One region of the Marivirga salinarum genome, then DNA from elsewhere that is predicted to be linked to it. Evidence: riboswitches for the same ligand, from Rfam matches in the RefSeq annotation. Region 1 holds a riboswitch; the other holds the start of a gene.

Region 1 (16,720 bases):
TTACCAATGCTAATGTTTCATTTGAACCTCAAAGTTCTATTAGTGTAGAAGATATTAGCTTTAATAATTCCATTATACATAATATGCCAAGATGGGAAGGAGTTAATTCGATTAGTAGTGATATCAAATTACCCTATGTCGAAACTGGGAATAGAGATTACTTTAATACCTATTCAAATGTGGATATCGATTCTCTCTTTTTAAATATACATAAGGTGTATTTAAAGAATCAATCTACGTTGCAGGTAGAGGAGATAATTAATAATTCTCAAAAAACAGTTTTACTCACTTCATTAGATGGTATTGCTAATATAAAAACTAACTCAGATTCGCTTATTGTAGATAATTTTTACATCAAAAATAATTTTGCTTTAGGTAGTGCTGTGTATTATGCTAAAAACTCGGCTTTACTAGAAAACACTAAGGGTTGGATAAATGATAATGATTCATTTCCAGATGTAGAAGCAGAAGCAGAAGCAATCATCATAACTGGCCTCAAAACTGAGATTAGTTTAAAGCTTTATAATTATTTATCCTTTGGAGGTTTGTATATAAGTTTACGTGAGGCAAATAAACCTCATAAAGGACCAGGGGAATTAGAAAATCTCAATGCTAATTCAGTCTATTCAGAAGCTTCAGGTGAAGAACAATTATTGTATCTAAATACTAATTTCAAATTTGATTTTAATAGACCTCTTTTAAATATATCAAATTTAAGTCCTGATACTGAATATATTCTGTCATTCTACTCATGTTACAAATCAGGAGATCAAGTTATTTTTTCTGAAGATCGCAGAGAGAAGAAGTTTAAAACACTCAAGAAAGACGATATTTTAATGTTCAGAGAAGGCGGAGATGTTATTGTTGATGGACGCAAAAATCTTTATGGTGTAAACGGATTTGAAACAGGTGAATTCCCGTTTGAAAGAAGTGAGGTTACATTGTATCCAAATAGCAATTCTAAAAAGATTGCATTGACAGCTTTACAAATCCGGGATATTGAAACTGACATGGATGTTTCCATTTTTGATGGTATTGATACTTCAGCAAATAAGATTTTGGATTCAAGATTAAGTGCTCGTGGTGAGAATTTGGAAAGTATTTTTCAAGATAATTACCCAAAAGCCTCCAATGCTGAAGGTGCATTAACAGTAGTATTGGAAGGTTATACCAGTGCCAGTTCATATAGTAAAGGTCCTAAATTTATAGTTTATGAATCTAATGGAGTTGTGGCTAATGAACCAACAGTTCAGGCCAGTAATGTTGAAATTTCTGATAAGAATCAAAACACAGCTACTATTACGTGGACTAAGGGTGATGGAAATAGAACTTTAGTTTCTATTTTTGAAGGATATTCATCTTTTGGAAGTTCTATTTTTAATGATGGGATAAAGTGGAATGCTAATAATATATTTCGTTTAGGTGATAGGGTTGGAGATCGATATACGCAATATATTGTGTATACAGGTGAGGGTGATTCCATAACCATTGATTCTTTAAAAGCAGATACTAGGTATGGTGTTATGGCTTTAACTTATAATGTCTCTGAAACTGAAGATCCAAATTATATGAATTCTGATGTGGTTACAAAATCATTTTACACAACACCAAATGCACCTGTTCAATTACCGCAAAACTTTTCAATTTTTGATCGGGAACCTATTTCAACAAATTTTACTTTTCAGGATTCGGTGGCGACTGGAGCATTGATATTGATTAAGGAAAATGAAGCAGTTGATTTAAGTTTGGCTACAGATAGCATTAAGAATCAGAATACTTCAGGATATGTAGTTGATTTTACTGAATTAGATAGTCTTGAAGATGGAGCCAGAATATACTTCAATGATAATTATTCTGACATGAATTATTATTTGGAAGGGTTAAAGGAATCAACTGAATATCACTATGCTATTTTTAATTATCGAGAGAATTCTGTAGCTAGAGTAGTAAATGAAAATGCCTTAACAGGTAGCTTCAAAACACAAGATGCGAGTTATAAAATAAATGGTTTCAATTTACCAAATAATTCCTTGCAGGGTGAAGAGATTTGCATGGGTGCAAATATAAAAATCTATTACAACTACACTGGAACTAATGAAGGTGATAATTCAGCTATTCCAATCATTTCAAATTCTTTAGGTATGAGTGATAGTACACTTTTGGATGTAATAAGTGAGGAGGATGGTTTAATGATAGTGAGTCTACCTGAGGATTTGGATTCAGGCATGCACTATTTCTCTATGATTCCTGAGCTGGGAAGTGATTTTAAAATATACATAGACTCACTAAATATTCAACCGATTCAAGAAATTGAAATCACTAGAAATAATAATAAATTAGTGGTTAATGACTCGGTAGACCTAAGGTGGTATAGAAATGACGCCTTGATTTCACAAGAGAATGATTCCATTTTGCAGCTAACTAGTGAAGGAACTTACTATGCATCAAAAACCGCAGCCAACTGCGAATATTTCTCAAATGAAATCTATGTGAAAGCTAAAGTTACCTTTACCGAGGATTCTGTCCAAAGTTGTATTGATGAATTAGTTGAAATTGAATTTGAAAATACGCTAGGCAACTTAAGTGATTCATTTAATTATTATGCTTTGCTTTTAGATAATTCAGGAAATGAACAAAATTTAGAATTGGAGTCGATAGATTTAAATAATAATTTATTCAGTTTATCATTACCGAAGAATTTGCCAACTGATTATTACTCAATCATACTGAAAGCAGAAGGTGATAGTATAGAATCAGATACCACCACGCTTTATATTGAAAATATGGAGCCAGCAATCATTACCTTAACAGAAAGTGGGTTGAGTTCCAATTATGAAGAAGGTAATCAATGGTTCTTTAATGGCGAACCTATTAATGGCGCTACTTCCCAATCCATTTCAATAGATAGGTCTGGGGTCTACTCAGTTGAAGTATCCACAGAATTTTGTAGTGTGAAATCAGAAGGCATAACGCTTACTTCAAACCGCAGAGGATTATCAGCTGTTGGGTTTAGAGCTTACCCTAATCCAATCCGAAATGACTTAAACCTTAAATACACTGGGGATGAGTACCTTGGGTTGAGTAGTGTGGTGATCACCGATTTGACAGGAAAAGCAATTTATAATGGATTACATGACTTCCAAAATGAGAAAAAGTTAGAAATTCCATTAAGTGAAATAAATGCTGGGGTTTACTTTATAACAGTAGAAACTAACAGCTATAGAGCGCAGCAAAAATTAATTAAAAAATAAATAAAGGAGATAAGGAGAGTAGTAATACAATGCTCTCCTTATTTCAATTTCTCAATCACCTCAATTGCTTTTTTTAACCTACCTTCTTCTCCTGAAATTATAGAATATTCAACGCCATATTCTTCCAACTCCCTTTGATAGCGTTCATAAAGCTCTTCTCTTATATTTGGATTTTCCCTTAAAGGGTCTGCTTCCCAAGGAAGATCAGGAGCACATAACAAATAATAGTCGTATGGATTTTCAGCTAATTTCCCCAAAATAAATGGATGACATTGTCCATATTTCACTTCATACCACACTTTCATCATGATCAAATCTGTATCACAGAATAAAAAGTGTTGAGCATTTTTAGCTTGCGTTTTTTCAGCTCCAAGCATGCCTTTACTAATTTTCAGTAGATCAGATTTCTCATACTGACTGCCATTTTCTTCTAGATATTGTCGTCCGTATTCAGGCACATATAGCTCCTGAAAGTAATTCGCTAATCCTTTTGTTAAGGTACTTTTACCAGTACTTTCAGGTCCTATTATTGCAATTTTAATCATGCGTATTTGGTATGGTAAAGTTTGCGCCAGTTGAAATAACCTACTGCTGCTATAATTACATAAGCCGCCATTAAGAGAGATGTTAAAAATAATTCTCTTTGGAAATAAATGTAAACCGCTACGGCATCAATAACGATCCAGTAGAGCCAATTTTCTAATACTTTTCGTGTTACCAATAAGGTGGTCAATACACTAAAAATGGTTGTGAAAGAATCTAAATAGGGGAGTTGTGCATCTGTGTTTTCTACCAAAAAGTAAGCAAGTCCAAAAGTGAAAAGGATCCCTGAAATGATAAATATAACATGCTCTTTTAATTTCATTTTAGAGATAGGTAACTCCTTTTCTTTTCTATTGGGATTTCTCCAATGCCACCAACCATATACTGTTGTGCCTAAATAATAGAAGTTTAATCCCATTTCTGCGTAAAGCTGAACTTGATAGCAAATAACTAAATAAATACTTACGCTTACCAAACTAGCATACCAGCACCAGATCATCTCTTTGGCTGCAAAATAGATATATAAGATGCCAAAAAATACACCTAATCCTTCGAGCCATCCCATATTGAGGAGGCCATAATACAATTCATTTAAAATTTCCATTTGCTATATCATTGATTCCTACGCCTGCATTATCAGGATCAGGTCCAGGGTATGTTCTCAGCCCGTTATTATGAGGCACCCCTTAATTGATGGCACAAGTTAGGAGAATATATACAAAAAGAAAAAAGGTTTAGATTACTCTTTTATGCGTTTTTTTAAATTTAACAGGTCTTTATTTTTTCGCATACTGAGGTTTTACATTTTATCTACTAAAACAACTGCAGTTAATATGGAATCAAATGAAAATACAGCATCTAATAGAATGATTTGAAATATTACGGAAGAAAAGCTGTTTGCTTTGGATTTAGATTTTACATCAATTTCTTCTACTTCTAATTTATGGTGGATTTCAATTGTACTTTTATAAATTAAAAATAGTCCGCCTGGCATTAGGAAGATATCTCGATATGTGAGTTCAAAACCAGATATTTTGTGGTGAGTGGTTGAGTAAGACCAATTAACCATGATACTGCAAATAATAAGGCAATTCTCATGACAAAAGCTAAAGTCAATCCTAATGTTCTTGCTTTACCTTGTTGATTTGTGAGATGTTGATTACATCAAATTGATAGGATATTATATTACCTATACTTAAAACTACGTCCATCAAGGTAAGAGATAATAAACTGATTAATCCATTAGCAGTTAGTAATACTTCCAGAAGGTTGAAAAATTAGTTTTTAAAACTTGAAGTTAATTTAATTCTTCTTTAGCTAAAGGGATTTTAACTTCAAATGTACTCCCTACTTTCGGTTCACTTTGTACTGATACGTCACCTTTCAAACGTTCAATTGCTCTTTTTAAAACAAATAGACCTAAACCTGTTCCTGATCCCTCTTCACTGGCTCTGTAAAACATTCCAAATATCTTATTTATATGTTCAGGTTCAATTCCATGCCCATTATCTATTACCTTTAATATGACATGATCTTTTCGCTTAAAAATTACTACATCTACCTTAGGCTGATTTTTATTAATATCAATATATTTAATACTGTTTTCAATCAAATTCTGTAAAATAGTATTAATAATATACCACTCAGATTTAAAATATAAATTGCTCTCTATATCGATGGTAAAACTTATCTTGGAGTAGTTAGGAAGATACGCATAAGCTGAAATACAATTGTCTACAATCTCATAAAAATTGATTGGAGTAAGCTTAATATCTCTATAATTCAATTCTGTGATGTTGATGAGCTCCATTACAATCATATTCAATCTTCTGATTTGATGATCATACATTTTAAAGAAATGTCTTGCATCAGGATCTTTGATATCTTTATCAACTAATTCACTTAAACCCAAAAGAGATGCAATGGGTCCTTTCAAATCATGGGAAACTCTATAGAAAAATGAATCTAATTCGGTATTTTTCTTTTCTATTATTGAGGCTTTTTCTTGCTCTATTTCGGCATCTTTCTCTAAATCTTCCATATGGGAAATCACCTCATAGCCATCTACTAAATTTTTGATGTATTTATTATTTTCCTCTTCCTTCAGTTTTACGTATTCCTCTAAATGAAAAAGTGCTTTTGAAGTGTTGACAGGCTTAAAACATTGAAAAAGAAGGTTATGACACTTAAATAAACTGATTTTTAGATTACTTTTTTCAGCTATTTTTACTGCTTCTTCTAATAAGTCGATAGCCTCCTTAATCTTTCCTTGCTTGAAATAAACTCCTCCTAATTTCTCCATACTCTCTACCATACCCGCTTCTATATTGTGTTGGTTAAATAGAGATAAAGCAATCATAAAATGATAGCCGGCTTTATCAAGCTTTCCGGCTTTGGATTTAATTTTCCCAGCCAGATAATAAGCACTTGCAAGCTTCTCTTCCTGCTGGAGTTCTTCTTTTACTTTAATACATTTTTCTATTAATTGTGAAGCTTTGGAAACTTTATTAGATTTTAAATTAATACTTGCTAGGCTTAAATAGATATCGCTGATTAAGTTGATGTTTTGATGTTCCTCAGCCTCTGCAAGTGCTTCTTCATAAGCTAGAAATGCATTTTTGAAATCATGAAAACCTTCATATAAATTCCCTAAAAGGCATAGAGATTTTATGTGAAATTCATGATTTTTAATTTTAGCATATAAATGAAGTGCATAAGTTAAGTAAGGTAAAGCTTCACTGTACTTTTCTTGTTCTTTTAATAGTAATCCAATGTTATAGCAAGCATCACCTTTCCCTTTATCGTAATTGATTTTATTGGATATTAATTGCGCTCTTTCTGCCAATGATCTAGCTGTAGTAAACTCTTTATTTCTTCTTTGTAGTGAAGAAAGTTGGTTTAAAGCATTTGCATGAATGGCATTCTTTTCTTTTATTTTTTGAGATTTAAAAAGCGCTTTTTCAGTTAAGCTTATAGCATTTGGTACACTCTCTTTTGATATTTGATGAGCCTCAGCCAGCAAATCCTCTATCTCCCCAATAAGGTTATCAGCTATCTTCAAGTTTATAATTAATTCAATGGTTCCATTTCAAATATACAATTAAATGTTAAAATCATCATCACTCTCAGATGAATCTTCAAAATTTAACATGCTGCTTAGTAAGTCTTTAAAGCTATGTCCGGTTGCTAATGCATGTTTACTTAAAAGACTATATTCTGCCATACCATGCAGAGCAAATTCCATCATAAAGTATGTTTCTTTCTCATTCAATTTTTTATGATGAGTTTTTACTAAGTCTTTTAGCCCAGGAATACTATCCAGTTTTTTATGATATTCTTTTTCATTATCATCATGGAATAAATCGATTTTTTTTCCATCATTGAACCACTTGCTTATGGGCTTATAAGGATTTTTCTTTTCCCTATCTTTTCTCAATTCCTCTGGATTTGGAAAATAATCATCAAACTGGGAGCGAATGGCTTTCCCTACTAAAGTTTGGGCAACTATGCCAGGGCCTTCTTGCTCCCCTTCGTATACTAATTCCACCTTACCCGTAATGGCCGGAACAACTCCAGTAAAATCAGACATACGGACATATACTTTTGGCTCCTTATTAATTAATGATCTTCGCTCAGCAGCACTTACTAAGCTTTCAAATGCGGAGATAGTTAATCTTGCTGAAACACCGCTTTTTTCATCTATGTATTCACTATTTCTTGCTTCTATTGCTATTTGCTCAATCAAATCTTTAGAGAGCTCATTCAATTCAACTGCCTCATTCTGTTCATCTTTAATGGCAGCTTCTTGAGTGGTGATTTTTCTACCTATTTCAATCGTTTCTGGATAATGCGTTATAATCTGGGCATCAATTCTATCTTTCAAAGGAGTAATGATACTACCTCTATTCGTATAATCTTCAGGGTTTGCGGTAAATACAAATTGTAGATCTAAGGGTAATCTTAATTTAAAACCTCTTATTTGAATATCACCTTCTTGTAAAATATTGAAGAGAGCTACCTGTATTCTAGCTTGCAAATCGGGCAATTCATTGATGACAAAAATTCCCCTATGTGAACGAGGAATTAATCCATAGTGAATAACTCTCTCATCAGAATAAGGTAATTTTAAAGTAGCAGCTTTAATGGGGTCAACATCACCAATCAAATCGGCAACGGATACATCCGGAGTTGCTAATTTTTCAGTATATCGCTCATCTCTATGCATCCAGGCAACAGCTGCATTATTTCCTTTTTCCTCCAAGATGTCCAAAGCTTGTCTGGAAATTGGGTGCATCGGATCATCATTCAATTCAGACCCCTTGAGAACTGGAATGTATTCATCAAGTAATAAGGTCATCATTCGGGCAATTCTGGTTTTTGCCTGCCCCCTTAAGCCTAATAAGTTAATATTATGACGAGATAGAATGGCTCTTTGAATGTCTGGAATAACTGTGTCTTCATAACCCCAAATGCCTTCGAAAACATTCTCACCAGCCTTCATTTTTTTTATGAGATTTTGTCTGAGTTCTTCTTTTACTGGTTTCGGTTGATAACCGCTTTCCATTAATCCTTTAAGTGTAGTAATTTTTAATTTATCTTGCGAAGTGAGTTTATCGTAGCTCATATAATTATTTTCAGTATCTTTTTTTTCTATTTCTTTTGTAATCTTCAAACACTAAGTTACCTAAGCCTTGTAAGCTGCTGTAATAAGCATTTCCATTATTAACGGTAGTGAATTCTTTTACAAATTCTTGCAAATAAGGATCAGAAGCAATCATAAAGGTGGTGATTGGGATATTTAACCTTCGGCATTGCGCCCCCAGATTAAGTGTTTTATTTAATATTTTTGGATCTAGCCCAAAACTGTTTTTATAATATTTGATGCCTTGCTTCATACAAGTAGGTTTCCCATCTGTAATCATGAAAATCTGCTTGTTTTTATTTTTCCTTCTTCTCAATAGATCCATAGCCAATTCCAATCCTGCTATGGTGTTCGTGTGATAAGGACCAACTTGCAGATAGGGCAAATCTTTAATTTGAATTTGCCAAGCATCGTTTCCAAAGACAATGATATCAAGCGTATCCTTTTTATATTTTTTGGTGATGAGTTCGGCTAAAGCCATGGCTACTTTTTTAGCTGGCGTAATTCTATCTTCACCATACAAAATCATGGAATGCGATATATCAATCATCAAGACAGTGGAAGTTTGTGTTTTGTATTCACTTTCAACTACTTCCAAATCATCTTCTGTAAGCATGAAATCACCTAATCCATGGTTGATTTGAGCATTTCTTAAAGAATCCGTCATGGAAATCTGATGTAATAAATCACCAAACTCATAATTTCTTCTATCCGTGCCTGGTTCTTCTCCTAAGCCTGTAAAGTTGGTTTTATGTTCTCCTTTTCCTGATTTCTTAAGTTTGCCGAAGATTTCTTCCAAAGCATTTTTTCTGATGTTCTGCTCAGTTTTGGCTGTAATCTCAAAAGAACCATCAGGCGTTTTATCGGAGATAAATCCTTTGTTTTTTAAATCTTCTATGAAATCGCCCATTCCATATTGTCCATCTGTGATGTTGTATTGTTTATCAATATTGGTGAGCCAACTTAAAGCCTCACTAACATCACCCCCCGTTATGATCAACAATTCATTGAATACATTGAATAATTGATCAAAAGTAGTGTCTGATAAATCCTTATGGGCTAAATATTTTGTAAATCTGTAACCTAACATATTCAAACTTAACTAATATAAGAAGATGAATGTTACTGTTATCTACTAAAATTTATCGGAAATGTATTTTAGATTTTCTAAAGGTATAAAATCAATCCTGAAAGGTGTTTTAAAGGGATTTATAAAAACCTCTTATAAAATATGATGTGAGAATTCTTGATTCACATGTTGCGATAAGCTAATTTCTTGTTGGCTATTTACTAATAAATTTTGGTGAGCCATATTGACGATTCCTTTTAAAGAACAAATACTCGTGATGCTAACGGTTTTCACTTCTTCTCTATCCATCACCATATCATTTTTCAAATCACCTGAACCAGCATTTCTATGGAAATCTCTGATAGCTTCAACAGTATATTCTTTATTGTCTTTCAACCATTCTTTAAACCATTCATTTCTATTTTGAATAGATTCCTTTGTGTAAAGTTGAGCTGAAGCCCAAATGTGTGGTTTTTTAGGGTCTTTTTCTTCTATGAATGTATTTTTACCATCCCATTTGAATTCGAGTATTCTTAATTCAGGATCATGGAAAAGCACTACCATAGTAAATGGTTCTATATCCGTGAAATCATAATTCTTGAAAAATTCATCTGGTTTTATGCATTCAATGGCTTCCATAACTACCATTCCTCTGCTCATCCGATAAGGAGGATTAAAATCATGAGGTGCATTAGCCCCATTTAATAAACATACACTAATTCCATTGTCAGAAGTGGCAACCCAAGTACCTCCTGCTTTAGGATCTTGAGGGAATACTATATTTTTACCTTCAACATGATGATATGATGGGAAGCCAGCGTGACCTCTATCAGGGCTTTCATCACGATTGGTGGTTAATATATATTGCTGTTCGGAAAGTGGTAAATATGTTAGCGTACACATAGATTTTGATAAAACTTCCGAATGATACTAAATAATAAAATCTTTAAAAAGCCATTTCTTTAATTAATATAAAAAAAATCCAGTGGATCAGGGTATGTGAATGAATAATCTAAGATATATTCAATTTTGGAGCTTTCAATAATTCGGTTTGTCAATTCTTGTTTTATGTTTTCAAATTGAGGGGCTTCGAAACCATAATCTTTCGCATTTTTTAAAAACACTTCCTTTTTAGTTGGATGTTTTGGAGCTGTCCCATTTATAATAGTTGACCATTTTTCTTGCTTTATGACAGCCTGAATAATTCCAACAGCATCATCTCTATGAATATAATTTACCTTTTGTTCGTGTTGTGCTAAAGGTTTCCCAGAAAAATACCTTCCTGGAATTCTTTCATATCCTAAAAGACCACCAAATCGGATAATGGTTAACCTTTCTTTAAATTCGTTAAGCAAAAGTTGTTCGGCTTGGATTAAAGCTTGTGCTCTTTCAGATTGATGATCAAGTTCATGTTCTTCATCAATTGGATGATCAACTTTTGGATAGACAGAAGTGGCACTAATATAAATTATTTTTTGAGTAGGAGGAATGTATTTTATTATTGGTTTTAAGCTTTCAATATGATGATCTACCCCTTTTTTGGAAGTTTTTGGTGGGATATTGATAATTAAATAATCAGAATTAAAAAACTCACTTCCTAAATCATCATTTGGTAAATCAATGTTGAAAGCATTAATTTTAGCCTCTTTCAATTCTTCCATTTTTGAAGCGGTTGTTGTGCTTCCTTTTACTTCATATCCTTGCGCTATTAATTTTTTTGCAAGAGGGAATCCTAACCATCCGCAACCTAAAATGCTAACTGATGCCATTATTTTTTCTTTTTGGGAATAGTATTGAAAATATAATCCCAGATTGGAGTTGAAACCCCAAAATATTTGTCTGGATGCTTATAGTGATGAATACTGTGGTAAATCCACAACCATTTTAAGAAATTTTTGGGTGGTTGATAAGCGTGTATGGCATAATGTGCAAAAGCATAAGCCAAATAGCCGATCAAAAATCCTGGTACAAAAGCAAATGCATAATTCTGCATTATTATCCAAAATCCACCAAAAATAATACTGCTAATGATTATTGCGCCTGCCGGTGGCATTACAATTCTGTCTTTGTCTTTTGGATACTCATGATGGATTCCATGGAAAGTATAGGTAATCCATCTTTTCCATCTTTTGTCATCATCCATGTGGAATACATATCTATGTATCAAATACTCTCCTAAAGTCCAGCTGAAGAAACCCAAAACAAATAGGATTACAAAAGTTGTGGTCGCAATATTGAATTGAGTGAAAGATAGGTAAGCAAGAGAGATTGAAATGATAGCTAAAATAGTTAAAGGAACCGAAAAATGGCTTCTAGTTAATTTTTCTAGTATAGGGTTCTCGAATAAGTTTTTTGTTCCTGAACCCTTGATTTTTCTGTCTTCTGCTATATCCATAATCAAATAAAAGTGACAATTTTAAAAAAGTTGTTCATCGATTAACTATGGGATTTTAACGACTAACCCTAGGATTTGTTCCGATATAAGATTTTAGGATGACCTTTCGGCTAATTCTTTGTTTAAAATTTTGTCATAAAAATTCTCATAAAGAGGAAGGATGTTGGTAATGTCAAATTTCTTAGCTCGTTCAAGTGCTGCCGATTTAAATTTATTTAAATTTTCATCAGCTAAAATATACAAAGCCTTCTCGGTCATGTCTTTAACGTCTCCCACATTACAAGTAAATCCTGTTACTCCGTTAATATTTAATTCAGGAATTCCTCCTGCATTTGAAGAAAGTACAGGGACTTCACAAGACATGGCTTCCAATGCGGCCAAGCCAAAACTTTCTTTTTCAGAAGGCATTAAGAATAAATCACTAACTGATAAAACTTCTTCTACTGCCTCCATTTTTCCTAAGAAACGGATGTCCTCACAAGTGCCTAATTCTCTGCAGAGCTTTTCCATTTTGATTCTTTCAGGACCATCACCTACCAATAGTAATTTTGCAGGAATTATTTTTCTAACATTATTGAATACGTGGATTACATCTTCTACTCTTTTCACTTTTCGAAAATTGGAAGTATGTACCAGTAGTTTTTCGCCATTTGGGCAAATAGCTGTTTTGAAATGCTCTTTTTTCTGTCTTTTAAATCTATTTAAATCAATGAAATTAGGGATCACTTCGATATGCTGATATATATCAAAATGCTCTAAGGTATCCTTTTTTAAGTCCTCAGAAACTGCAGTAACGCCATCTGATTTATTGATGCTAAAAGTTACTACAGGTTCATATGATGGATCTTTTCCTACTAGCGTGATGTCAGTACCGTGTAGAGTGGTCACCACAGGAATATTAATATTCTTCTCTTTTAATATTTGCTTTGCCATATAAGCTGCAGAAGCATGAGGGATTGCATAGTGTACATGCAATAAATCTAATTTTTCATGCTGAGCAACATCTACCATTTTGCTAGCTAGTGCTAGTTCATAAGGGGGATATTGAAATAAGGGATAAGTTCTTATATCAACCTCATGATAAAATAAATTTTCGTTGAAAAAGTCTAATCGAGTAGGCTGCGAATAAGTGATGAAATGTACATTATGTCCATTTTTAGCTAAAGCTTTCCCTAATTCTGTAGCTACAACTCCGCTTCCGCCAAAGGTAGGATAGCAAACAATACCTATATTCATTTATTTTTAGTTAAATAAAACTTCTTTGATAAGATGAGAAGTAAAACGTAATGCCCTGCAATTATGTTTAAAATTTTAGAATTGACTTATTCAATTCACATAATCTTCTTGCTCTGATTCATATTCAAAAATAGATTGATAAATCACATCCATTATTCTTGTTCGAATGTTGGACGTAATCAGTTTCCTATTATTGGCATCAGGATAAACCCTATTAGACAAGAAAATAAAAACTAATCCAAACTCAGGGTCTGCCCAAGCTGCAGTTCCAGTAAAGCCAGTATGACCAAAAGTTAAAGGGGAAGCATAATGAGAAGTAGGAGAGGGTCCTTCTTCTTCAACAGGTTTGTCCCAGCCTAACCCCCTTCTATTTTCATCAAATTGTTTTCTTGTAAAATAAGGAACAGTCCCTTTACTGAAATATCGAACACCACCATAAGTACCATCCCATAAATTCATTTGCATTAAAATAGCAAGATCTTTAGCGTTGCTAAATAAACCAGCATGCCCTGCGACACCTCCTATCATTGCAGCGCCTTGATCGTGTACCCAGCCTTTTATCAGATCATTTCTAAATATTAAGTCATTTTCAGTTGGGGCAATTTGACTCTCAGGAAATCGGCATAAAGGAAGGAATCCCATTGTGGTCATTCCCATTGGCTTATAAAAATTCTCATGTAACAAGTCTTCATAACTCATATTAGTCATGCGTTCACTTATTTTTTGCATAATATAATATCCCATATCTGAATATCTGTAATCATAACCTTTTTGCCACCTAGGCTTTTCAAGCAATTCTGAATCAATCACCCATTGCCAAATGGAATCGCCTAAAACCTGATGACCGTAAAGTCCTGAAGCCAATTGGTTAGGGTAAAGAGAGGCTTCATGGTTTTGATATAAGGGAGTTTTCAATCCAAACATATCATGTGTTTGCCTCCAAAATGGAACATAAGGAATTAATCCTGCTTGGTGCGTCAAAATATTTCGCAAGGTCATATTTTGTTTATTGCTCTTTTTCAACTCCGGCAGATATGTACTGATTTTTTCATCTAAATCAATAATTCCTCTATCATACAAAAACATAATGCTTTGCAATGTGGCTGCCACTTTTGTGATGGAAGCCAAATCATAAATGGTTTCATCCTCTACTTTTGAGTATTTGTGATAAGTCTGATACCCAAAGTTTTTTTCATATACGATTTGACCATCTTTGGCAACCAATATTTGACCGCCTGGAGTAGCTTCTGTTTCAATAGCTTCTTGTGCAATTGCATCAATTTCTGCTAGTATTTTGGGGTCCATTCCCACATCTAATGGATTACTATAACCAAATCTATTCAGGGTTTTGGTATTGATTCCAGTCCCCGCTTTCATGTTAGGAGCAGCCGAAATTGGCAATTTCCCTTTTGTTGGTTTTGCACCAAAAATCATCTGAGGAGCTAATTTCTGAGTAATTTCATTATCCTCATACATCATCAAAATGTGCTGAAATGATTGTAAATACTTCAAACTGTAAGCATTGCCAAAAACTGTCAAGACTACATTTGCTTGTTCTGACAGATTTTGAAGAAATAATAAGTCTTCAGATTTTAAACCAAACCGTTTTGAAGCTGAATTATTCATTCCATGCAAGCCAACCACCACGGTCTCATATTGGCTTAGTTGATTCATAAGCTGACTGTAATCACCTAAATTCATATTCTCTTTAGATAAATGATAGTGAGTGAAATCAGCATATTTATTTAAATATTGTTGAAATGTACTATTGTTATTGCCTCTCAATGAAAGAGATGCAAAATTGGTGGTATCCAAAATATGAATAGGAAGAAAATCTTTTTCATTTTTCACCAAAGTGGCAGCTTCGGCATATAGTTTTTCGTTTAGATTTTCAGCTTCAGTAGAATTGAGTTTTTCATGTATATTCTCAACATTTAATTTCTCAAAGCCTTTATGAAGCCCTAATTTATATTTTGCGTGTAGGATTTTCTTCACACTTTCTTCTAACCTTTCTTCAGGTATTTCATTCTTTTTAATGGCATCTTTTATCATTTTGATGGCATTAGGAACATTCATAGGGAATAGTAAAACATCGTTTCCTGCTTTGAAGGCTAATAGGTCAGTTTCTCCTGGTGCATAAAAATCACTAACACCTTTCATATTTAAAGCATCAGTGAATATCAATCCATCAAAACCTAATTCTTCTTTTAATAAATCAGTGACCACATTTTTGGATAGGGTAGTAGCTTTATTGGGCGTATTGTCATAAGCAGGAATATGCAAATGTGCCACCATCATGCTGTTCACTTCATTTTCAATCAGCTTTTTGAAGGGATACAATTCTATTTCATTCATTCTTTCTGTGCTGTGATTGATAACTGGCAAAGTCATATGCGAATCTGAGTCAGTATCTCCATGTCCAGGGAAGTGTTTTGCATTAGCTAAGAGACCATTGTCTTGCATGCCTCTCATATAAGCAACTCCTTTTTGTGCCACATTTACTTTGTCCTCCCCAAAGGAACGATTTCCGATCACAGGATTTTTAATATTGTTATTGATATCCACAACAGGGGCAAAATTGACATGAACGCCAACTAATTTAGCCTGACGAGCGATTTCAGCCCCCATTTTATAAATCAGATCATTATCTTGAATAGCGCCTAATGTCATCTGCTTAGGAAAATTCATAGTGCTGTCTAATCGCATTCCTAATCCCCATTCCGCATCCATTCCGATCCACAAAGGGATTTTAGATTTAGCTTGAAGTTGGTTGGTCATATTGATTTCCCTTCCTGGGCCGCCTTGGAAAAATATTAATCCTCCTATATGATAATTTTCTATAAGTAGGGAGAGATTTTTAATATGTTGGTCGTCCTTATTGGAATAAGCCGCTACCATAAAAAGCTGTCCAATTCTTTCCTCCTGACTCATCTCTTCATAAGTTTTCTCAACCCATTGCGGGTACTCTTTTTGTTGCGAAAAAAGTAAACTTGTTATTAAAAAAATCAACAGAATTGATAGGGATAAAACTTTTTTGAACATGTGGTAGTTTTGAATTTATGATAAAAGCTAAATTAACATTAAGTTTGCTTCTGAGAAAGATGATTCCTTTTTATTGTTAATTTTTGCTAATTTGTTGAAATAAATTGAATTCATAATAGCAGAATACAATTTAAACTTACATAACGATAGCTTCGTTCCTTTATTCGTCTATTAAATAAGTAATTATGAAACTTCCATCCATATTTAGATTGCCAGGACATCAAAGGTTTGAAATACAACCTAGATACTATGATCCTATTAAAGAAGATTTAGAGAAAAGAACTCGTAGAATTAGACAAGAGCTGAAAAATGAACGTAACGGTGGTAACGCTGAAAGCATTCGAGAGGCTTATAAAGCAAAAAGAGGTTCAAATCGCTCTGCCGATTTATTTCAATTTTTGATGATTATAATTGTGGGAGTCTCGATTGGAGGATATTTAATGTATGGAGCTAATGTTTATTTTGCTTTATTACTTTTAATTCCTTTATACATAATTTTACGAAGAAGGAAGAAATAAAGTCTATCTGAAATAGCACGAATG
Region 2 (16,720 bases), 1.2 Mb from region 1:
TTTGAAATTGATCCATACCAATCCGCAGATACGTATAGGTAGGAAATGAGCACTATGAAAAATGTGAAATAGCGAAAGTTAGCAAACCAGCTTTTTTGGTCAAAACCAAAATATACTAACCGCGAATACCACTTGGGGTACTTCCCTTTCCAAGCCACATCTAGCTTGTAAATCAAATAAGTAAACAGCAAAGAAATCATAGTAAAAAGCAAGACTTGAAAATCAGAGAAAGGAGTGATCAGAAAGTCAAATACATCGGCATAATCAAAAATATTAATTCCGAACTCATCATACCTCTGATAATTAAATAGCATCCCAATCCCTACGGCAAAAATATAGGCTACCGTAATGATGGTTTGAAGCTCTTTGATCATTGCTTCATAAGCGTTTTTAATAATTCCTTCGTTCATAAAGTTAAAAGTAGAATTAATTACAAGATTAAGCGGGATTTTATATTTTTAATTTGAGATTCGATGACAATTTCTGATGTCACTTCTCCGCTACTGTAGGCGGCAGCTTTTTCAATTAAGCCTGCTGAAGGACTTTCCAAAACGGTTGCCTTATTGATCTTTCTATAGCATAAGCACAAGCGGACGCTTGCATTATACTATTTCAGTTAGTTTCAAGTTAGCACTAGTTCAAGCGCCCGCTTGGACCATTACGCTGTGCCTAAGGGATATTTTTTGAAAGCATTGCTTAAGTTTTTAATTATCCTTAGCTTCGTCTTATATTTTACATGGGGTGCCAACTGAACGGCTGAGATTATACCCAAATAACCTGATCTAGGTAATGCTAGCGTAGGAATTGTGAAAGCCATTCGAACTTCCTCTTCCCCTGCATGCAAAGGTCATAAATATTAAGTTCGATGACTGAAATTTCAAAAAAGGAAAAATTTGATGTCGCCACCGGTGAATTGCGCAATTGGCAAGGTAGGCAGGAGTGGTTTTTTAACAGAGACGATACCGACCACTACGAGGCCTATTACGAAGGACCTTATAAGCGCCAGGAAGTTTGGCAAAAAAGAACGCTGGAAGAACTCATAAAGAAAGATAGCCGCGTTGAAAGCTTATTGGAATATGGCTGTGGCACTACACGCTTTACAAGATGGTGGCATGAAATAGGGATTCAGGCTACAGGCGGTGATATTTCTCCTTTTATGCTGGCCCAGGGTGTTCACCTCTTCAATGGCGACCTTGTTCTAGCCGATTCTCATCATATGCCTTTTAAAAATCATACGTTTGACGCACTGGCCTTTATCACCACTTTCGAATACTACAAAAGACCAATAGAAGTAATCCGTGAAGCCGCAAGAGTAGGTAAATATGGGATTATCTTTGGGATGATGAACCGAAACACACCCAAATTGGTGCGAAGAAGGGTACAGCAGTTATTTGGACAAAACAATTATTACGTAACGGCTAATTTCTATACGCCTGCTTCATTAAAAGAACTTATTGCTGAGGCGCTTCCTGACAGGGATTATAGCATTCAGTGGAATGCAACTGGCTTACCCAAATGGTTTCCACGTCAGCAGTGGAAGTTACCTTATGGTGATTTCTTTGGTTTATATGTACAATTTAATGATGTGTGATGGCGGCTTTTGATGATCAATTTGGAAAAGTAGATGCTCAGGTGTTTAAAGAGGATTTACTGCATAAATGTGGGGCCAAAAGAGAAGAAGTAATTTGCGGCCCGAGATTTGGCGTTGATACGGCCATAATTGACTTAGGTAATGGAAATGCGTTGGCCACTTCTAGTGATCCGCTATCTCTGATTCCGTCTCTGGGTATGGAAATTTCAGCTCACTTATCCGTGCACCTATTGGCTAATGATATGTCTACTACCGGATTTGCTCCCCAGTATGCTCAGTTTGTACTCAATCTTCCGGTCAGTTTGTCTCGGGAAGATTTTAATTTGTATTGGGGCCACATAGATACGCTTTGCAAAAAAATAGGCATTAGTATTACGGGCGGACATACAGGCCAGATTCCCGGTCAGGAATCTACCATTTCCGGAGGAGGCACCATGTTTTTACAGGCTCCGAAAGACAAAATAGTAAGCAGTAATAATGCAAGAGTAGGCGATAGCATTATCATGACAAAACATGCGGCTTTATCATCCTCTTCCCTTTTAGCCAATGCTTTTCCTAAAACGGTAAGTGAAAAGTGCGGTAAGCAAACCCAAGAAATTGCGGCTAATAACTTTTGGGATCTTTCTGTATTGAAAGAAGCATTAGCGGCCTCCAGCATTCTGGAGCCAAACAAAGAATTGCATGCGATGCATGATGTAACAGAAGGCGGAATTTTAGGAGCATTGGATGAAATGGCGGATGCCTCGGGCTGCGGTTTCACAGTAGAATTAGATAAGATTAAACTGAATGAGGAGGTAAAGCAGATTACTGATTTGTTTGAGATCGACCCCTTTATCTCTATCGGTGCCGGTTCTATGCTGATGGCGGTAAAGCCGGGAAATGAAGACCGCTTGATCCAAGGGCTTTCAGAAGAAGGAGTTGAGGCTTATAAAATTGGAGAGTTTACGGAAGGCTCTTCCAAGCAGCTAGTGCAAACCAATGGAGAGCAGAAGCCTTTTACTTTTGATGGGGTGGATCCTTATTGGGCTGCATTTTTTAAAGCATTTCAAGCAGGATGGAAATGAAAAAACTAGCAGGACTTTATTTGGTGATTGACCCAAGTCAAGAGCACGAAAGCTTGTTGAACAAACTAAAGGCAGCTTTGAAAGGGGGCGTTGATATTGTACAGATTTGGGATCATTGGCCTGAGAATCAGAGCAAGGAAGCCAAATTAAAATTTATTAAGCGGGCTAAAGAATTGGTAATGGATTTTCAAGTGCCAATGCTTATGAATCAAGACTGGCGCTTGGCCTTAGAGACAGGATTAGATGGGGTACATTTTGACCGATTGCCTGCCGATTTTCCAACTATTCAGGCCAAACTGAAAGACCAATATATTGGCCTTACGGTTACGAATGATATGGAAGCCGTACTCATGGCTGAGCAAAATGGCTTGTCTTATATCAGTTTTTGCTCCGTTTTTCCATCTCCTTCGGTTGAAAGCTGTGATATTGTACAGCCCGAAAGCATCAAGAAAGCAACCAAAATCAGCAATATGCCCATTTTTCTTTCGGGAGGAATCAATCAAAAGAATTTAGAGCAATTGAAGGAGCTCCCCTTCCATGGTATTGCGGTTATTTCAGGCATCTTAAATGAAGCCGATCCTGAAGCAGCTGCCAAAAAATATAAAGAAAAGCTACAGTATTAAGAATATAGGGATTGAGATAATAAAAAATTATGCAAAGCAGACTATTAAAGAAAATGTGCTGCCCTTTTGATAAGGGTGATTTGAATATAAGTATTTTTAAACAGGAGGAAGAGGAAATTATTGAAGGGCTTTTGACTTGCTCAGCTTGTCAGCGTTATTTCCCTATTATTTATGGTATTCCAATCATGACCCCTGATGAATACAGACAAAAATCATTGGAAGCTCCGGTCATGAAGAAGTGGGGATTGGAATTGCCTGCTGGTGATCAAAGCTTTCGATTAGATGGACCTACGCATGCAAGAGCTTTGGAGATGGGTGGTGATGAATAAGAGGAGGGTAGGTTAAATGCTTTATGGAACCAGAAAAGTTGCCTAAAATGATTGACCACTATGCATAACATGGCGGGAACGAGGGTATTTCCTAAGATTCTACATGACCTCTTGCAGTCTGCTTCAAGCGTCCTCTTAAACCAATTGCTGTATTATTGAAGCTCCAATTCTTGACGACTCAACTCCAGCTGCTTTGCATTGATATACTGCTGCTTTTCCCCCATAATTTTTTGGAAGCGATCATTATCTTTTAAGTCTTCATAATATGGACTTTTCAGATACTCAATGGGAGGGGAAGGATCATTTTCAGGATTTAAACTGTCTAGCAGGTGTAAGGCTTTTTCTTTTTCTCCTTTGATAGCATAAGCTTCCATAAGTAGACCCGGAAGTGCTGAGTTTTTACCCCCCTCTTTCATCTTCTTTTCCAGGATAGTAATAGTAGTGTCTAGCCAGTAATTAGCGGAATCAATTTTGCCTTCTTCCATTAGTAAATAACTCAAGACATGAGTTTGATCAATATACTCCGATGGATTGAATGCAGGGCTTTGAATCAACTCATTCACATACTTTTTCGCAAGTGTTTGGTCCACATTTAAGGCCAAAACTGCACATGTCGCAGTTACTCTTATGTTTTGTGGGTCTGCAGCTTTAAACTTTCTAATTTGTGTTTTGGCCTGATCAGGCGTGCTGTAGAACAGATGCCAGAGCGCATAATAAAACTTTACGTCAAGGTTATCTTGCTTTAAAGAAATGGCTTTCTGGAGGTAAGCCGCTGATTTAGAAGGCATATCCAACAATAAGTATGTAAGCCCCATGCCAGCAAAAATTTTATAATTTAAAGGATTTGACTTGATGATTTTTTGATAGAGCCTAATCGCTTCCACTTGCCGGTTTTGTCGAATACTAATATCTGCTAAATTCGCCAATGCCAATAGATAATTAGGATTAAAAGTCAGTGCTTTTTGGTATTTCTCCTTAGCTTCAGCATAGTTTCCTTCACAACGGAAGGCTGTTCCCAAAGCCGTCCAAGTTTCTGCTCTTTTAGGTCCTAAAACCGTTGCTTTTTCCGCATATTTTTTGGCAGAATCTGCGAAGAAATTTGTGTAGAACCCCCTAAGATATCCTATTCCATAAGTCTCTGCTAGGCCCGCATAGGCCAAACTAAATTCAGGATCTAATGCAATTGCTTTTTTGAAGAGGTCGGCTGCTTCTTTAAAATTTTCATTTTCATAGGTGTTATATTTTTCCCTTGCTTTCAGATAGATATTGTAGGCCGCAAGATTATCGGTGGGTTTATCCTTTATTTTGGCTTTTTCTGCAGGGCTTAAAGTGGCTTTAAGATTACGTGCTACCTCTTCGGCTACCTGGGTCTGTATGGCAAAAACGTCATCCATTCTTTTGTCATAATTTTCTGCCCATGCCTGCTCTTCAGGGTCAAGCTGCACTAATTGACATGTGATGCGAAGCTGCTCGCCAGCTTTTCGAATACTTCCGGTGAGCAGATAGTTTACGTTCAGTTCTTCTCCTATTTCCTCTACTGTTTTTCCTTCTGTATCATAATCTCGAATAGTGAAATTACTCAAAACCCGTAAGTCCCCAATCTGCGAAATCTGTGTGAGAATATCCTCTGTAATTCCTTTGGCAAAGTAGGCATCTTCTGCGGTGCTCATGTTTTCAAAAGGTAATACTGCAATCGCTTTCTTCTCATCGGTAGTCTCAAGCGTGTCAGTAAAATTGAAGACCCTATCTGCCAATAACAAGATAATCGCAAGCGCCATCCCCCCGAAAATAAAAAAGTTAAGACGCTTTCCAGTTTGCTGATGAACAGAAGCCTCATTTTGTACCGTACTGGTTCGTTGAAAACCGGCAGGCGTCCACTCATAGATATAGGCGAAAATAACCCATATAGGGAAGCCTCCAATCAAGGCATACAAAACATAGCGGATCGCACTATCTGGAATTTTAAAGGCAGGAAATAAGATATCAGCTACTTGTAAAATTGCCCAGCCGATCACTACATAGGAAATGGCCGATTTGATAACATTTCGCCTTTGAAGCTCTTGAAAGAAGTTTGACATCTATAGTGGTTATGTAGCTAAAATCCTGTCTGCAGTAGGTAGAAACCGACTGCTAAACCTTAAAAGTAATATTATTTAAACTGTTTACCAACAGTATATTAAAGTAAACTGTGCACCAAAATATTCTGAAAAGAGAATTATTATATGTAATGAACAGTTTTGGTATATTTATATAGTAAAAGAGCAGGGTTGATTACTGAAAGTAATATAGTGGTTTTAGCGATATAATACCACCCTTATCGCACGTATTGCGTACTAAAAACGCGAGCGAATCAGCAAGCTAATCCAACAATTCTACAGCCAACAATTCTTTCCTAATACCAGCATATTCTTTTGCTGAAATATATTTGTACTCCACAGGATTATCGTGTACATAATCTAATTTCTGCTGGAATATTTCATTACTATCTTAATTTGTGGGAAAGATTTCCATCAATCTTGCCACCTTGCAGAGCCTGTCGGGAACGAGGCAAAGCAGACTATTAAAGAAAATGTGCTGCCCTTTTGACAAGGGTGATTTGAATATCAGTATTTTTAAACAGGAGGAAGAGGAAATTATTGAAGGACTTTTGACTTGCTCTGCTTGTCAGCGTTATTTCCCTATTATTTACGGTATTCCAATTATGACCCCTGATGAATACAGACAAAAATCATTGGAAGCGCCTGTCATGAAGAAGTGGGGATTGGAATTGCCAGCAGGAGATGAATTGGGTCAGCAACTTCTTACCTTTTTCAATCACTTCCAGTCGACATAAATGGGATTATTTTCATTGGAAAAACTATCGAATACATAATCCTCATCAGAATTCGTAAGACTTCTCGCATATAAGTAAAGTTCGCTGGCTTGACTAGAATTATTATAACCGCCAACTATAAATTGTTTAGCACTATTGTAGGTAGGGGTGATATGATCAAATTCAGAAGTAAAAGAGTGGAAATTATTTAAATCTTCGAAGAAATATACTTCTTCGAGTACATTAATTGAGTTACTTGCTCCCAAAACCAAATCTTGAGCGTTGGAAGAGAAATTTACATAAGTAAAATCTTTCACTGAGTTATTTGAATAAATTATTTCGTTATCACTTCCATCATTTGGCTTTTGTATTAATCTATAGGTGTCTGAATTAATGGCACCCATGTATTTTACAGTATAAGCCAAATCTCCTCCAGAAGAAATCGATAAAGAAGTAAACTCTGCAAAAGCATAGTTGGGAATTGAAGGCGAAGTTAATGTAGGAATATCCATATCGGGCCCATAAAAAGATAAAGAATTTCCGTTTAGAATATATAATGTAGAGTCGTCTTCACTCCAGTCGAATGATTTTACATCCGTATAACTTGAAAGTATTGTCAATACCGTTCCAGTGCTGTCGATGATCTCAATCAGGTTATCTTTATTCAAAAAAGCAAACTTTTTTCCACTATGGCTTACAGATATTTTAGTCTTAGTATTTTCAGGAGTTCCAGTAATCTTCTGGGGAATAGACTCAATATCAGCAAGATAATAAACGTCATTTTCGTAGATAAATGCAATATTTGTAATGTCCGGCTTTAATGATTCCTCTAATTGTTCAATATATTCCTTAGAAACAAAAGGGTTTTCTGCCTCACAAGAGGATAATAAAAGACAAACAAAAAAGAACTTTATAGTATTTAGTTTCATTATAAACAGATTAATCAGATAGTTAGACAGCTAATAATTTTATAGGGAATATTGCAAGAGTAAAAGTTTAAAAGAAATAAGTAATCCCTAATCCGTTAGACCAAACTCTATGTGCAATTCCTAATGATGAATTAAAGTTTACACTGGAAGGATCAGAATTACCGATTTCAAAAAAGATATGATACATTGAATGGGCATCAATTGACCAATTTTCATTTAATGCATAATGGAACTCGATAGTTGGGGTTATCCCGCCTCTTCCACTAATAAATGATTCAGTAGAATTTACAAAGTCATCTGAAATAGAGGTCTCATACATGACAAAATAATATCCGGAATGTACTCCAGGCTTAATTTGAAAGTTTCTATTTACTTGTAGATTCCATAAAAAAATAAGATTCAGGGATAAGATTTTATAATCAGAATACTTGGCTGTCCCATAGGTGGTATTACTCGTTAAATAGTAAAATTCCTCTTCTTTAGGACTAAAATTAAAGTAGCCTAATTCACCACCTAAAGTAAGTGAGCCATTCTCTTTAATTAGTCCAAGTTTATGACCTACTGTAGGATTATAGACAAATTTTCCTTCTCCTTGAAAAAGAGCATAGTCTGATGAATATCTTAACCCTAGTTTTTTATCTCTACTTTGAGAATAGCTGATGGTTATCGTAAAAATCAGCAATAGAACAGAAATCGTTATTTTTTTAGTCATTAGATTATAATAACAACTCGTCTTACGCAATAGTCTATTGAAGTAGACAAGTTTTTGATTTTTTACATTAGCCTGCTAAACTACATACTTTCACAAAGGAAAGAAAGCTAAATTCAGTATTTTAGTTTGCGTATACCGTAAAAGTATAGTAGTTTAATGTATATACTATATGGTTATGATGTTTTAAGAGAGTTTAATGTTGAGTGAATCTTTGATTTCAATTCCTTCTTCCCGTCATGCTCCGCATTGTGGCATTAAAAACTTAAATACCCCATCAAATGAACATCTAACAAGACCCTTTCCAACACCAAAATCAATTGAAGAAGAATAAAGAAAATGTGCTGCCCTTTTGATAAGGGCGATTTGAATATCAGTATTTTTAAACAGGAGGATGAGGAAATTATTGAGGGACTTTTGACTTGCTCAGCTTGTCAGCGTTATTTCCCGATTATTTACGGTATCCCGATCATGACCCCTGATGAATACAGACAAAAATCATTGGAGGCTCCGGTCATGAAGAAGTGGGGATTGGATTTGCCAGCAGGGGATCAAAGTTTTCGATTAGATGGACCTACGCATGCAAGAGCTTTGGAGATGGGCGGTGATGAATGAAAGGTGGGAGGTTAAATGGGCTTTTATGGAACCTGAAAAGTTGCCTAAAATGATTGACCACCATGCAGGCATGGCGGGAACGGGGGAGTACGGGTGCTAAATAGCATTTAACTTTTCTAAAAGTACTATATATTTTTTGGCTTCTTGAATTTTAGGTTGATTGTCATAAACAGTTAGAGCTCTAAGTAAAAGCTCTCTTACTTGAATATCTAGAGCATTATAGCAAAGTAAAGAATTTAATTTTCCAGCTATATTTATTTCTATATCTTCAGATTCTAAATTGTCCATGTAATCTTTTACCTCATTGTAGTACTTTTGTTTATTGTAATTCTTCGAATTCCACTTATTCCGACTAGGAAGAAAGAAATTTACATGCATGAATATTTCAGTTTTTCCATCTGTGGTTTCAATAAATGTATCTAACTCTCTTTTTAGGAATATGGAAAATTCGGGTTCAAAAAATTTATAGCTAAAATAAATATTCTCATTAATTACCTTCTCAATCTCACCGTTATTAATGAAAAGATGTAATAATGCTTGCCCATCTAGCCCTGATTCTAAAATGGCTTCTGGGTAAGTAAAATTAGTTTCAAGTTGATGGTTAATGTGAGTTATTCGAGATTCTTTATTATTTGTTTTAAAATCGCCATTGACTTTGTAGAAAATGTCTTGCACTTGGATTTGTGCAAATATGGTATTGTTTCCAAAAAACACAATTAGAATAAACGTAAAAGAAATACATTTAAAAACAGAATTCAACTTTGTTTTGAAACCAATATTCATAAGTACTTTTTTGTCAAAATAATTTTATCGTTACTATATAGCAATTTAAGTATTTGTTTAACATCAATTCCAATTGGGTCTTTGATATTTAATTTAGTTTTGATCAAATTTATTTTCCAATTCCAGTTTATATTCTTGAATCTCCTCAAATTTATTAATACCTAATATCTCGGTTAACCTTAAAAAAGAGATTTTATCTTTGAAATGGAGATATTCTAGCAATGGTTTTAGATATTTTTCTTGCCCATTATACATTCTTCGAAATTGAATTGAATGTTTTTTCTTATTAAAACATAAGGTCATCCAATTACTAGTTCCGTTTTCACTATACGGGTCAAAAATCGGTTGTGCACTTTTAAATTGAGAATAATAATTGCCAAAAATGAACTCTAACTTGTTTATCTGATCGAGATCAATTTTCTGATCATTTATAAATATCTCTGTGCTGCCAAACTTTAGCTGTCCCATCAACTTTCCTTTTAGAGGTTGTATTTTACCCCTCACCACTACTGCCCTAACAAAATAATAAAGCATTACCGTAAACAGAATTCCAGAGATAGCTTGATTAATTGTTTGTGATATTGTAAAAAAATGGTTTAAGATGAGAATTAGTATTGCAAGAATCATAGCAACTATTCCTAGAATATCACTAATCGAATATTGCTTTCTTTTATCGGGAATAAAGATGTCAAATTTTAATTCCATTTATCTAAAAGTTACCTTATTGGGTTGGCGATAATGAATGAAAGGTAGAAGACCACCATGCAGAGGCATGGCGGGAACGGGGATTTATTCTTGAATAGAATTAATTTTATTACTAATATTTAATGAAAGGTAAGAGCTATTTTATGAGTTGCAGAGTTTTCATAATCTATAGATCCATCACCACCTATACCGAAAATTTCAAATTCAATTCCCGCGGAAGTTATTTTTTTGAAGGTAAAGGAAAGTTCTACAGTAAATTCTTTTTTTGGTAATCCCTCTACTGTAGCGGAAACTTTATTCCATTGATCAGCTGCTTCAAAAATTGCCTCAGCAAGCTTTTTCTCAAATAATTTTATTGGATCGTACATTTTATCGATGCTTTTCTCTTTCGCCTCTGAAGGTTTTTCATAGGTATATGTAAGAGTATGAGCTTTCTCCAACTGCCACTTTTTTTCAGCTTTGACAAAAAATGAGAAGCCACCACCTCCGCTACCATTATAACTCGTTTTTAGTGTTATGACCGCCTTTTTGATGTTAAGAGGATTGTCTTTAAGACTTGAATTTGCTTCATTAATGCTATTATTGATAACAGTAACCATTAAATCAAGAGGTAAATTGTTTTGTTCTTTATCTTCTTGTCCTAAAACTTGATGGAACGAAATTAGGGTAACTAATGCTAGTGCGAAAAGCTTTTTCATAGTGCTATTATTTTGGTTGAATAATTAATTATACTAGTAAGATATTATTTTTATTTTAAAAAATAGCATTAAGGGATAAAAAAACAAGGTAGAACCTATTTTTACCGCACCTGTAGTCTTCGGAAATTCCTCCCTTATAGTCAACTTCTATTTTATGAGGGCCTATGATTTCAGCCGTGAATGGCAATGTATCCTATTCAGTATTTTCATCAGCTGGCTATTGGCTTACATCAATTACAAGCTAAGTGAACTCTTCATCACCAAATGGTCAGCCCACCTCAATCAAGTTGACTTGCAAGTGAAGTATAATGAGTGCAAGCTGATAAAAGCTGATTTAGAAGTGAATTTAAATGAGCTTAAGATGAATTTTGATGAATTGAAATCAGTAAATAAATCCGATAAAGAAAAATATTCTCAGGTATTGAAAGAGTTTAATGAATTGAAGGAGGAAGCTGAGGTAATGAGAAGTAAGCTGAGTAGGAAGAAGAAATAAGAAATTAAGATAGCCAATAAATTAATACGGATGTGAAAAGAATGGCAATTACTTTTATCACATAGTATACCCATCCATTCCATTCATATCCGTCATCCGTCTCTCTAAATGGATTTAAAAGGGTTAGGACTTCTACAACTAATAAATAAGACAGAATCATTGCATACCATGGTAAATCAAAATACCATTCATACAAAAGCCAATCTATTTTTTCAATTTCAAAAATAAATAAAGGAATTAACAGGATTAAAGTTGTTCCAATAATATTTGGTATAATACCAGGAAGTTTGGTTTCTAGTAAACCAACTCTTTTTTCACTTACATACGTCAAATTGATATTTGACATGTTCTCGCAATCAACAATTAATAAATGTCCAGGAATATCTTTTGATAACATACGCCCAAATTTAGTTTTGTATCTTCTTGCACTTTGAAGCATGATTTTGTTTAAAGAACTACAATCATTCTCCTTTAACTCATAGTCTACAACAATTCCAGAGTACAATGTTGAATCACTTCCAGTGCCAATTAAAATATCGGCACGAGTAAATAGATGTTTATTTGATCCAGGCTGTATACCTTTTAATTTTTTAAAACTGGTGTGATGTCCATTAAATAAATAGAACCAATAGTTTCTAAATCTTAATAATTTAAATTTGGTATCTATTCTACTTTTCCTGACAGCTCTTCCTAATACTAATCCTGAAGCAATACTGATTGAATAGAGCAGGCCAGTAAATGGAGCTATTTTACTAGCAAATATTTCATTTAATGTGATGGGATATATAGTGTCGTCATCAGGTTTTGTTTCATTAGACTTAATCTCTTTAAAATAGTCTATAATAAAATCTAGATTAATTGTGTCAAATGAATTGTATAATAGTGAGGTTATTATTAATAATATAACTCCTGGAATAGATGAAATAGCAATTAAAGTGATCAAATTATAATTCGACCTAAACTCTTTTGAAAATTCACCATAAAAATAAAGTCTACGAAAAATTACTCCAGGAAAAATAATTAGGAATAGGATTGTTATAAAACCTAAAGATAAATTCATTATAGTTAAATCACTATTTCAGAGTAGTGTTCAGAACTCTGCTTGCTATCTATAAGTTTATTAATTTCTTCCATTTCTTTGGGGCTTGAAAGAATTTTCTCTCCTTTTTTGGAAACAATTTTACTGCTATCATCATGAAATAACGATAAAATTGAAGATATTCCTATAAAACCTAATACTATGATCAGTATGTCAAGGAATGTAACTGAGTCATTATTTTCAGATTTTTTATTCATAGAGGAGCAACTTTATATTTGCAATATTACTAATTTATAAACGCTAAACATAAAATAATAGTTTATTTTAGATGTAATGAAATGGCATTTATTAAAAATGCCCTATTTCTACTTCCATAGCTCCAATCAAATAAGCATATTCCACTTTTTTTATATTACTGTGATTCTTGGCGTTTTCTAAATTTGATTCTATTATTTCTTTACATCTATTTCTTATAACATTTTCCTTAAATAATAATTTCCAAGTGGTAGTAAGTTTATTAATTTTAGACCATTTCCTTTCAGAAAGAAATTTATAAAATAATTCTCTTTGATCATCTGTTGCATCAGGTAAATCTAAAGTTACTAAGGCTCAGTAAGTCATAATAGTTTTGATTGATTTAATTAAAGATATAATTTTGAAGTTGAAAAGTAAATTATTCTAAGAGTTTAACTATTTACTAAGCAACTGATTGTATTCATCAAAGTATTACTTTGTTCTGGCGTAAAATCTTCTTCAACATATCCATCATTAGTCCAAATTCTCATAGTTTCGATTGGCTTATTTATAAACATTTCTAGTTGCTTTTTCTTGCCAAATACACCTAAAAAGTATTGAGTATAATTACCTTTACAATTGAATTTTGCATCATTTACCAATTCCAATCTGGTGCCATCTCGAAACAAGACATTCATTTTATCATCATCATCAATGCAGCTGCTTGCACCAACGACTTGTGCACTAATTATTATAGATCCTCTGTCACTTTTCAATAAATAGAAACCAAATCCGTTCTTACCACCATCTTTTGATACTATCAGTAATTCTTTTCCTGCATATGACTTGTCTCCTGTCATTTTATCTACCTCAACCGATACGTATTGAGAACAATCATCTGAATTAGTAGACTCCGAAAGTTCAGATTCAGATTTTGTATCAACATAGTCCCATGTTCCATCTTCATATAATAAAACCTTTTCACCTTCATTGGTCGTAGCCTCTTTTTGAGCATTTAGATTCGAAGTTGCTAATAGAAGAATAGTGATTAAAGTAAGTAAATTTTTCATAGGTATATTTTTTTGAAGAACAATTTAACTTTTTATTTAATAAGAACGTGCATTTCGTTCAAATTTTAATTGAAAAAATATAATTTCTCACAACTATCGCACCACCGCCAACCACACTTGCACCAATCCAAATAGGCTCAGTAAATTAGCCTATGCTTTTAAATATACCCGTAAAACCTCACGTTCTTAAATTCTTAGAAGAAAAATACCCACGCTAGTCCTCGTTTGTAACGAGGATTCACAAAACATGATGTATCGTCCTAAAATTACTTTACGGTTTAACATTATAGTCCTAATATAACTTTACTACGATTAATAGTCCTAGTATTACTTTACTTTTTCTTTGTAGTAGTTCTTCCATTTTCGTGTTATAGTCTCTTCAGTTTCATGTGCAATGTTCGGTGTTAAGTAACTGCAGCTCATATGTGGTCTAATACCATTATAGTTTTTAATCGCTCTATCAATGAAATTTTTCGCCACAGTAAATGAGCCAAAAGCTTGATTGCATGCAAACTCATGTTTTAAGATACCATTTACCCTTTCCGCTATTGCATTTTCATATGGACTTCCATTCTCTGTCATGCTAATTTTAATGAAGCTGTTATTGAGTATATCAACATAATCTTTACAACAGTATTGTATCCCTCTATCGGAATGATGAGTCACATAGGATTGACCTTTCCGTCTTATTGCCATTTTCAAGGCTTCTATCGGTCCTTCTCTTGATAAGTTTTCACTTAGATAATGACCTAATATTTTCCTTGAGTAAGCATCAGTTAGTAAGCTCAAATAAGCAAAATTTTCTTTTATTTGAATATATGTAATATCACTAACCCATACTTGATTGCTTTTATAAATCTGCTTTTGAGCAATCAGGTTTGGATATTTGCGTAACCAATGATGAGAATGAGTAGGGGTCCAAGCGGACGCTTGAACTAGTGCAGAGCTATCATTGAAATAAAAAAGCAAGAGCGGTTTTTAAAGTAATTGATGCACTTCCACTTAAACCAAAAGAAGGAAGTGATTGATCACCTGAACCGCTAGTGCTTTTATTCAATCTAGAAAGTTTTCTTATTTACTTTCTTTCATAGGGCAAGTTGAAATCCCGAAAGGTGCGTAAAGAGGGCAGAAGCTTATCAAGCTGGTTAAAACAAATACTCCAGCTAATACTAAAAGCACTATGCCTACTGTTCCTGAAATGATTCCTGTGAAATAAAGAACTCCTATAACTGCAGCGATTATTACTCTAATAATTCTATCTGCTGATCCCATATTTTTTTTCATCTTCTTAAAATTTAAATGGTTTTGCTTTATGATAGGATAAAGATAAGTACTGCTCAATTGCTAGTCAGTGACTGCGGTCACCACTCTCCCACAATTTTTATCTCCCCAGCCTTTTGTTCCACTTTCTCTTCATTTTCAAGCTTTTTCAGCACTCGAGTGATCACTTCGCGAGCGGTTCCTAATTCGTTCGCAATCTGGCTATGGCTCATTTTAATGGAATTAGTACTGGTCAGGGCAGATTTCTTTTTCAGATAATCATACAGGCGCTTATCCATTTTGTCTAATAGTAAATGGCTTATAGTTTCCAGTAATTCTGAATATCTTAGATTGTATTGATTATAAAATAATTCATTGAAGTCCGGATATTGATGCAGCCATTCGGGCAAAAGCTGTACGGGAATTAAAATGATTTTTGAATCAGTTTCCGTAGTGGCAAAGACTTTACTTGGGCTGTTTTTCAATGCCGCATTGAAAGTCATCACACAACTTTGAGCAGGTTCTATATAGTACAGTAGTAACTCCTTCTCTTCAAATTTTGAATATACTTTTACTAAGCCATCCAAGACAATGGGTAAGACCTTTACATATTGCTGCGCTCTTAAAATTTCGGTTCCTTTGGGAAATTCTTTGACCGTTGATTCTTGCAGTATCTTTTCAACCAAATCAGGTTTTAAAAAAGACAATATCTTCTTTTCAGATTCCATTAGTTGTGGTTTTTAAGAGGTTCTGTATGCTGCTATAAAGATATTGCTTTTCTGGATAATGTCGAGTAATGAACTACCTTAGCTTGCTTTCATAGCTATTAGCACGCGTTTTGCTTCGCAACGCGCGCTAGTAGGCTTTTCCTGTATCGTCCTCCTTACAAAGGAGGACGAGCGGATCTAAATCCATACTTTTTATCGCTTTTACTAATTGCTTTTACTAAACACATCAAGTAAAAGGCCAATTATAATTATAAAGAGGGGTAACATCGTAGATCCAAAAAGATAAGCAAGAAAGCCTTTAAAATAACTCAGAAATTTATTTTTGTTAAAGAAGTTTCCAATAGCCCAAGTTGAATAAAACAGTGGAATAATCAATGACAAATAGGAGCTTTCGAAACCAGTAATACTTTCCACAATTTTAAATAAAGTGCAAATCAAGCTTACAATTCCAGTTGTAAAAAAAACCAAAATGAATATCTCGTAAATATTAAAACTTGATTTTATAAAAAATAAACTGGTCCATAATCCAATAAAAATTCCCGATAAAATAATAACAATCTCATAATTATCTTCAATCCATTCCAAAGCTATCATTGCTCCATTACTATCAAAATGTTGTGGTGCCCTATCAGTTTTGAGACCTAAAATATTGTGAATTATGATTAAGACTAATGAACTGAAAATTAAAAAAGAAATTGGCTTTACCAGTTTGCTTCTATCGTAATGTAGGAATTCTCGAATGGTATCACCTGGTCTTACAAATAGTTCCTTGATGGTAAATAGTATTCCTTTTTCAAAGATTAAAACACTAACAAATTCACGCCAGATATACTTTCCGTCAATTCTCTCTAAAGTGCTCTGATTTTCAGATTTTTCTAATTCCTTTTTATTTGTAGTATTTTCCATGGATTGCTAGTCGAAGCTGTAGTTAATTTTCAGCCTTCTAATTTTTTCACAGGCAAGCTAACAGAATTACTTCAGTAGTTAGTACTAGTACATTACTTTAGCCAAATAAATAAGGCGAGGTAATGATGGAAG

What was found. Region 1 has a riboswitch for thiamine pyrophosphate ahead of pnuC (nicotinamide riboside transporter PnuC). Riboswitches for the same ligand answer to the same signal wherever they lie in the genome.
Region 2: linked by a shared signal. The riboswitch ahead of QYS49_RS03230 (class I SAM-dependent methyltransferase) and the one ahead of pnuC (nicotinamide riboside transporter PnuC) in region 1 are both predicted to bind thiamine pyrophosphate.

The regions. Positions count from the first base shown of each region.
Region 1 covers NZ_CP129971.1:1,912,718-1,929,437, forward strand. Annotated here, with positions in the region: gene QYS49_RS08120 (T9SS type A sorting domain-containing protein) at 1-3,251, shown strand, start outside; gene QYS49_RS08125 (AAA family ATPase) at 3,290-3,796, opposite strand; gene pnuC (nicotinamide riboside transporter PnuC) at 3,793-4,398, opposite strand; TPP riboswitch at 4,396-4,491, opposite strand; gene QYS49_RS08135 (TerC family protein) at 4,594-4,863, opposite strand; gene QYS49_RS08140 (tetratricopeptide repeat-containing sensor histidine kinase) at 5,092-6,855, opposite strand; gene QYS49_RS08145 (magnesium chelatase) at 6,895-8,418, opposite strand; gene QYS49_RS08150 (vWA domain-containing protein) at 8,429-9,526, opposite strand; gene QYS49_RS08155 (NRDE family protein) at 9,659-10,408, opposite strand; gene QYS49_RS08160 (NAD-dependent epimerase/dehydratase family protein) at 10,468-11,274, opposite strand; gene QYS49_RS08165 (sterol desaturase family protein) at 11,274-11,900, opposite strand; gene bshA (N-acetyl-alpha-D-glucosaminyl L-malate synthase BshA) at 11,994-13,136, opposite strand; gene QYS49_RS08175 (serine hydrolase domain-containing protein) at 13,227-16,178, opposite strand; gene QYS49_RS08180 (hypothetical protein) at 16,364-16,696, shown strand.
Region 2 covers NZ_CP129971.1:733,133-749,852, reverse strand. Annotated here, with positions in the region: gene QYS49_RS03235 (hypothetical protein) at 1-410, opposite strand, end outside; TPP riboswitch at 728-822, shown strand; gene QYS49_RS03230 (class I SAM-dependent methyltransferase) at 866-1,591, shown strand; gene QYS49_RS03225 (AIR synthase-related protein) at 1,591-2,655, shown strand; gene QYS49_RS03220 (thiamine phosphate synthase) at 2,652-3,278, shown strand; gene QYS49_RS03215 (Trm112 family protein) at 3,308-3,607, shown strand; gene QYS49_RS03210 (tetratricopeptide repeat protein) at 3,760-5,685, opposite strand; gene QYS49_RS03205 (Trm112 family protein) at 6,102-6,440, shown strand; gene QYS49_RS03200 (hypothetical protein) at 6,422-7,348, opposite strand; gene QYS49_RS03195 (DUF2715 domain-containing protein) at 7,416-8,060, opposite strand; gene QYS49_RS03190 (Trm112 family protein) at 8,397-8,672, shown strand; gene QYS49_RS03185 (hypothetical protein) at 8,769-9,455, opposite strand; gene QYS49_RS03180 (hypothetical protein) at 9,549-10,160, opposite strand; gene QYS49_RS03175 (hypothetical protein) at 10,280-10,858, opposite strand; gene QYS49_RS03170 (hypothetical protein) at 11,013-11,351, shown strand; gene QYS49_RS03165 (hypothetical protein) at 11,356-12,411, opposite strand; gene QYS49_RS03160 (hypothetical protein) at 12,417-12,647, opposite strand; gene QYS49_RS03155 (hypothetical protein) at 13,077-13,694, opposite strand; gene QYS49_RS03150 (IS3 family transposase) at 14,022-14,663, opposite strand; gene QYS49_RS03145 (YgaP family membrane protein) at 14,766-14,978, opposite strand; gene QYS49_RS03140 (Crp/Fnr family transcriptional regulator) at 15,056-15,682, opposite strand; gene QYS49_RS03135 (DUF3667 domain-containing protein) at 15,887-16,588, opposite strand.